DNA from 3 places in the Bacillus sp. P4_E1 genome. Region 1 is predicted to be linked to each of the others. Evidence: predicted binding sites of a transcription regulator. Region 1 holds the regulator's gene; each other region holds the start of a gene.
What was found. The regulator Rex, encoded in region 1, represses fermentation and respiration genes when NADH is low (regulators of the CRP and FNR family bind a similar motif). The targets are predictions, from matches to a motif close to TTGTGAAATATTTCACAA.

Region 1 (2,275 bases):
TATCTGGAATTGTTGGCTTACCACTACTCCTAAAAACAGGGCTCTATGATAATAGAGGATTTACCATGGAGGAAAAAGGTCAAATCATAACGGGACATTGGGCAATCATTAGCTTCTTTGTTGCATTATGTATCGTGCTTTGGTTACTTAGAATAGATATTCGTGACAGGCATTTAGATAAAATGCGTGTTACGATCCCAGCTACAGTTGGTTGGATTATAATCGGTATTCTCTTAGCTTTCTCTTCCCAAATAATTGCCGGTATGATCGAAATGCGTCTACTAGGAATTAAACAAGGTTCGGAAAATACAATGAAGCTGATGGAAATTGCAAGAACGACACCTTGGTTCCTCATTGTTGTATCTATAATCGGACCTATCTTAGAGGAAATCGTATTTAGAAAAATTTTATTTGGCACACTTTATAAGAGATTTAATTTCTTTGTTGCTGCTATCATTAGTTCACTTGTATTCGCGGCGATTCATTTTGATTTTACTCACTTATTGGTATACACTTCTATGGGGCTCGTATTCGCCTTTTTATATGTACAAACGAAACGCATTATCGTTCCTATAGCAGCCCATGTGGCAATGAATACATTAGTCGCTATTGGACAAATTTTTATGAGCAATGAGCAAATTCAAGAAATGATTAAAGAAGCTGAAAAAATGCAAGGCTTTATCGGAGGATTTTTAGTATGAGAAACTCACCATTGTTCATGGCTGCATTGTACTTTCTTCTTGGATGTATCTTTACACGCTTCGCCATTACGAACGTAACAGATACAATCTGGAATATGTGGACAATACTATTTGCAGTTATGGCAACAATTGATTTTAATTTGGCACTTCGCCTTATCTTAGTTAAATTCACAAAGAAAAAACAATAATAAAACGCAGAGGTCATCTCCTCTGCGTTTTATTGTGGATAATTCTTCAAAAAGTAAACAAGAGTTTGTAACTCTACAGCTAAATCGATGTGATGAATCCTTATATTCTCTGACACATTTAAGCGTGCTGGTGTGAAATTTAAAATACCATGCACGTTCGTTTCTGCCAATCTATCTGCCACAGATTGCGCTACTGTAGCGGGTACCGTTAATATTGCCACTTGTATATCAGTTGATAAACGTTCTTCTAGTTCATCCAAATGATATACAGGAATGCCTCCGATTTCTGTCCCAACTTTCTCTTCACTAACATCAAACGCCATTTCAATTTTTGTATTATTGTTTTTCGTGAAATTATAATGTAAGAAAGCGGTCCCTAAATTACCTACTCCAATAAGTGCCACGCGTGTTATATCATCTTGGTCGAGTGTTTCACGGAAAAATGATAATAAATAATTTACGTTATATCCATATCCTTTTTTCCCTAACGCTCCAAAATATGAAAAATCTCTTCGAATAGTTGCGGAATCAACCTTTACCGCTTCACTCAATTCGGCTGATGAAACACGTTGCTTACCAGAAAGAGATAAGTTTTGGATAAATCGATAGTATAGAGGCAATCGTTTGGCAGTGGCCTGTGGAATTTTTTGCTGATCCATATAACCTCTCCTCTCTTCCTATCTTTATTCTTATACTTGAATCAAATACAGAAGTTTAGTACTCATGAATTTCCTTGTATAATAAAGAGAAGAAGTATTCTCTCTTTATTTTAAACTATACACTATTTTTAGTATGATTGAGAAATATAAACATGGCAAAGTTAAGAAATTATTTGAGGTGAAAACATTGATATTATTACAAGTGAATGGGCTTTCGAAATTATACGGTGCAGAAACGATTCTTGCAAACATAAAATTGGAAGTACAAACAAAAGATCGTATCGCATTAGTCGGACGAAATGGAGCTGGAAAATCTACATTATTAAAAATAATAGCTGGCGAGTTATCTCATGATGGTGGTGAAATTATAAAACCGAAAGATGTCTCAATGGGGTATTTAGCTCAAAATACCGGATTAGAAACGTCTTTAACAATTTGGGATGAAATGTTAACCGTCTTTACACACTTGCAGCAGATGGAGACAAAACTTCGAAGGCTAGAGCAAGAGATGGGAAAAGAAGAAAACTTTTCAAATGCGGCTATATATGAGAAATTATTAGCTGATTATGACCAATTACAATTAGATTATAAAGATCAAGGCGGCTATCAGTACGAAGCGGATATACGCTCAATTTTAAGCGGTCTTGGCTTCCCAGTTGAAACGCATCAGACGAAAATTTCCACATTAAGTGGTGGACAAAAGACTCGATTAGCTCTTGGGAAATTA
Region 2 (2,275 bases), on a different contig from region 1:
TGCAACAGCAATGGCTGGACTTGTAGGTGCTGGCGGCCTTGGTGATTTAGCATATCGATTCGGACATTTACGCTACGAACCTGAAGTAATGTATGCAACAGTCTTCATTTTGATTATCCTCGTTCAAGGATTACAGTCTTTAGGGAATGGTGTTGCACGAAGATTGAAGAAAGATTAAAAAGAAGGTATCTCATTGAAATGAGATACCTTCTTTTTAATTATAAAATTATCTCTTAAATCCACCTTCTGAATGAATAACTTGCCCTGTAATCCATTCGGCTTCTTCGCTCACTAAAAACTTAATAAGCCTTGCTGCATCCTTTGGCTCACCAATTCTGCCGAAAGGAAACATCGGTCTTAATCCTTGCTTTATCTCCTCAGTCATCCATCCTGTACTAGTTGGACCTGGATTAATTGCATTCACTGTTATCCCTAAATGGGCTACTTCCGCTGACAACGTACTAGTAAGAGCGTCAATTGCTCCCTTCGTTGTTGCATACGCTAATTCTCCTGCCATAGGTCCTTTAAATTGTCCCGACGTCATATTCACAATTCTACCACCAGATTTCTTATCAAAACCTTGGGCAAATTGACTACTTAACAATGTAGTCGCACGAACATTTACCATGTAGTGCTTATCTAGTTCTTCAGCAGTCAAATTAGAGAAATCATTATTTGTAGAATATGCTGCATTATTAATTAATATATGAGGGTACCCTAATTGTTCAGTAACTTTATTTATAAGCTGATTTGATGCATCATTCTGAGTTAGATCTAACTCCATGCTCGATACTTTGACACCGTTTTGTATCAACTTTTCTTTTAATTGTATTTGTTCATTTTTATCAACGCCCCAAGGCATCTCTTTATCGTATTCTGTCCAATACGTAAAAAATATATCGTATCCAGCCTCTGCTAACTCCGTGCAAATAGCTGCTCCTATACCGTCTAGACGACTAACACCTGTAACAACAGCTACTTTATTTTTCAATTGATTCATCATATACTCCTCCAAGTTTAAAGGACGCATATTTTATATAAGAGATATAAATTTCCCCACATAGGCATCTACCCTTACAAAGGGGATGTACAAGCTAAATATGCAGTCCTTGAATGATTTACAGATAGCTAAATAAACCCTCACTTATGAGAGAAAAATTCATCTATCTAATTTCTAATCATTACAAGTTCATCCACATATCTACTCTTTGCCTCCTTTTGATATATCTCCATTATTAGTCTACCAAAATAGATGAAATGTTACAAAAAATATAACAATTACTCCTAACCTATTTTTGTTCACATTTCCTCCATTGTGAATTTATTCACAATGGATATATAATAAACATGTAAATACAATACATTGGAGGGATTTCAATGGTTATCAATTTTTTAAGAACTGATAAACGCGCTACTTTCATATTATTATTTTTACGACTTTACATAGGATATGCATGGCTCGCTGCTGGAATAGGAAAAGTTTTTGGACAGTCTTTTGATGCAAGTGGTTTTCTAAAAGGAGCTATCGCTCAAGCATCAGGTGACCACCCTGCAGTACAAGGTTGGTGGGCAGATTTTCTTCAACATTTTGTTCTTCCAAACGCAGACCTATTTAGCTTTTTAGTTCAATGGGGAGAAATTTTAGTAGGTCTAGGTTTGATCTTAGGTGGATTAACAAAAACAGCTGCATTTTTCGGCATCATAATGAACCTTTCATTTTTATTAAGCGGAACTGTTAGTGTAAACCCAAACCTACTTATTTTAACTATGTTCATTTTAGTTGCAGGACATAATGCTGGACGTATTGGATTAGATGGTTATGTTTTCCCAAAACTTTTCAAAAAAAATAACCGTGAAGCATATAAATTAAGTAAAACTGCATAAGAATAGTTCATCTTTTAAATATAAATAAGGAAAGAGCCTACATTCAGGCTCTTTTCTCATTTACACCAAAATATTTCACAGTTTGCCTTATCCGAAATGTTAAACTCAATCATATATAACCGGATAAATGTGTACGACTTTATTTCAAGCACCTAAAAAGCTTAAAGACTAAAACAAGCCATTATAAAACCCTAAAACCTTTCATACTTTCTCCAAAAATATAGTGTGAAAACCACATCAAATTCTGCTTCATAATAGCCACATTAATTCCTGGCTGATCAGAACTATATGCCATTCCTTTAAAAATAATTAATTCTGTATCAACTTCCATATCCCTTAACCCTTGATATAGCTCATATGCATTGGAAGTTGGAATCCTTGCATCCTTTTC
Region 3 (2,275 bases), on a different contig from region 1:
TAATAAATTCGGTTGTACCAATTCCAAACGCACTAATTGCTAGTGCTAATAAAGCAAACATACTTCTTCGATTCGTCTGTACCGCTGAAGAAGATACTGTATATGAATTCAATTGAACTCCTCCTTAATGCGAGAAATCCAATCATAATAGTGTGATAAAAAGGCCTTTTTATCTTCTACAAAAATAATGTTACTGCTGATATATGCTATTATGAATGGCTTCACTCTTTTTTTGAAGAACGCACTTTAAAGTACGATAGGTACCAAAAAGTAACATAGGCACTTTTTAGTACCGTACTACTCATTTCCCTCTTACGTATGCTATTATGGAACATATTCAACATGATAAAAAGTACGTACTTTAAAGTGCTATAGGTACTTTTTAGTAACATTTAAATTATTTGGCTTCTTTTGTTGGAGAACTGAAATCTACATTCATCAAAGGAGATTTTTATATGAAGAAATATAATATTCCCGTTGAAGCGACTTTAGAGGTTATCGGCGGAAAATGGAAAGTCGTTATTCTTTGCCACTTAACGAAAGGTACAAAGAGAACGAGTGAATTAAAACGTCTCATGCCTGGTATTACACAAAAGATGTTAACACAGCAATTACGCGAATTAGAAGAAGACGGAGTTATTCAAAGAAAGGTATACAATCAAGTACCACCGAAAGTAGAATATTCTCTTACAGACTACGGTTGGTCTTTAGAATCCATTCTTGATTCTCTTTGTACTTGGGGCGAATGCCACCTTGAAAAAAGCGGTAACACATCAATGCTAATTACAGAAGGTGAACAATAAAAAAAGGAAAAAATGAACATAAATTTGTCCATTTCCTCCTTTTTTTCTTTATATATATGTACATTTTTAAGATAGATAAAATAATTTATGCGCTTTCATGCCTTGTCAGTACTAGGTTACAGAATCAATATCAAATAATTAGGAATCATTTTTATGTTAACATACGTGTATATAGTATATAATATAGGATATATATTATATACACTTTCCGATAAGGGAACTTTCCATTATGCGGACAAGCCATGTATCGGACAGTTCATAAATAATAGGTAGGACATTATGGTTTTGGATTTATGATTTCAGCTTACTTGCTGTCATAAATTTAAAGGCATTTTATTGTGCTTTGTGAAACTTTGTATAAAGTTTCATAAGCGTTTACTATCTTACCTATAAAAAATAAGAGTATTGCTATCGTAAAGGAGAATTGGAGATGCCAGAAACTATGACTCAAACAAAGCCAGAACAAGAAACTGTACAAATTTCTGCTAGCCAAGGACAACTTGATGTACTTGATCAGTTGTTAAAACCTGAGGTACAAGAATCATTAACAACACTAGTAGAACAGCTTCCAAAATTAACTGAGCTTGTTAACATTTTAACTAAGTCTTATGACTTCGCTCAAACTGTTGCTACTGATGAAGTATTAAAAAGCGACACTGTTAGTGCAATCACAGAGCTTGTAGAACCTGTAAAAGATACAGTGAAAAGCATGGCTGCAACTGCTATCGAAGCGAAAGATCGTGCTGATGAAAGCAACGAAGTTATCGGCCTGTTCGGTCTATTAAAATTACTAAAAGACCCACAAGCACAAAAAATGTTCCGCTTTGTGAACGCATACCTTCAAATTAGTGCAGAACGTAACAATAAATAATTTAACTTATAACAACAATTAGTAAAGACGGGGGATATCATACTATGTCAAAACAAATTGTCATCTTAGGCGCTGGTTATGGCGGTCTTCTTGCCGCTTTAAACGTACGTAAATATTACAGCAAATCAGAAGCACAAGTTACAGTGATTAACCAATACCCAACGCACCAAATCATCACTGAACTACACCGCCTTGCAGCTGGTAACGTTGCTGAGCAAGCAATTGCAATGCCACTTACAAAGCTTTTCAAAGGTAAAGACATCGATCTTAAAATTGCAACAGTTGAGTCATTCTCAGTTGATAGCAAAGAAATCAAACTAGCTGGTGGCACTACTTTATCTTACGATGCACTTGTAGTTGCTTTAGGAAGTAAAACTGCTTACTTCGGTATTCCAGGACTAGAAGAAAACAGCATGGTATTAAAATCTGCTGCTGATGCAAACAAAATCTACAAACACGTTGAAGACCGTATTCGTGAATACGCTAAAACGAAAAACGAAGCTGATGCTACAATCGTAATCGGTGGTGGCGGATTAACTGGCGTTGAGCTAGTTGGTGAGCTTGCTGACATTATGCCTAAACTTGCAAAAAGCCACGGCGT

Region 2: AC1DS7_RS23690 (DoxX family membrane protein) is a predicted target of Rex. The motif match lies at 1,314-1,331, and genes of this name have one in related genera.
Region 3: AC1DS7_RS22160 (DUF1641 domain-containing protein) is a predicted target of Rex. The motif match lies at 1,147-1,164, and genes of this name have one in related genera.

What each region holds. Positions count from the first base shown of each region.
Region 1 covers NZ_JBFUIV010000040.1:5,181-7,455, reverse strand. The annotation lists gene AC1DS7_RS28040 (CPBP family intramembrane glutamic endopeptidase) at 1-701, shown strand, start outside; gene AC1DS7_RS28035 (YdiK family protein) at 698-889, shown strand; gene AC1DS7_RS28030 (redox-sensing transcriptional repressor Rex) at 919-1,548, opposite strand; gene AC1DS7_RS28025 (ABC-F family ATP-binding cassette domain-containing protein) at 1,736-2,275, shown strand, end outside.
Region 2 covers NZ_JBFUIV010000021.1:77,918-80,192, forward strand. The annotation lists gene AC1DS7_RS23680 (methionine ABC transporter permease) at 1-178, shown strand, start outside; gene AC1DS7_RS23685 (SDR family oxidoreductase) at 227-1,003, opposite strand; gene AC1DS7_RS23690 (DoxX family membrane protein) at 1,378-1,884, shown strand; gene AC1DS7_RS23695 (S9 family peptidase) at 2,066-2,275, opposite strand, start outside.
Region 3 covers NZ_JBFUIV010000018.1:98,219-100,493, forward strand. The annotation lists gene AC1DS7_RS22150 (MFS transporter) at 1-61, opposite strand, end outside; gene AC1DS7_RS22155 (winged helix-turn-helix transcriptional regulator) at 456-803, shown strand; gene AC1DS7_RS22160 (DUF1641 domain-containing protein) at 1,234-1,674, shown strand; gene AC1DS7_RS22165 (NAD(P)/FAD-dependent oxidoreductase) at 1,719-2,275, shown strand, end outside.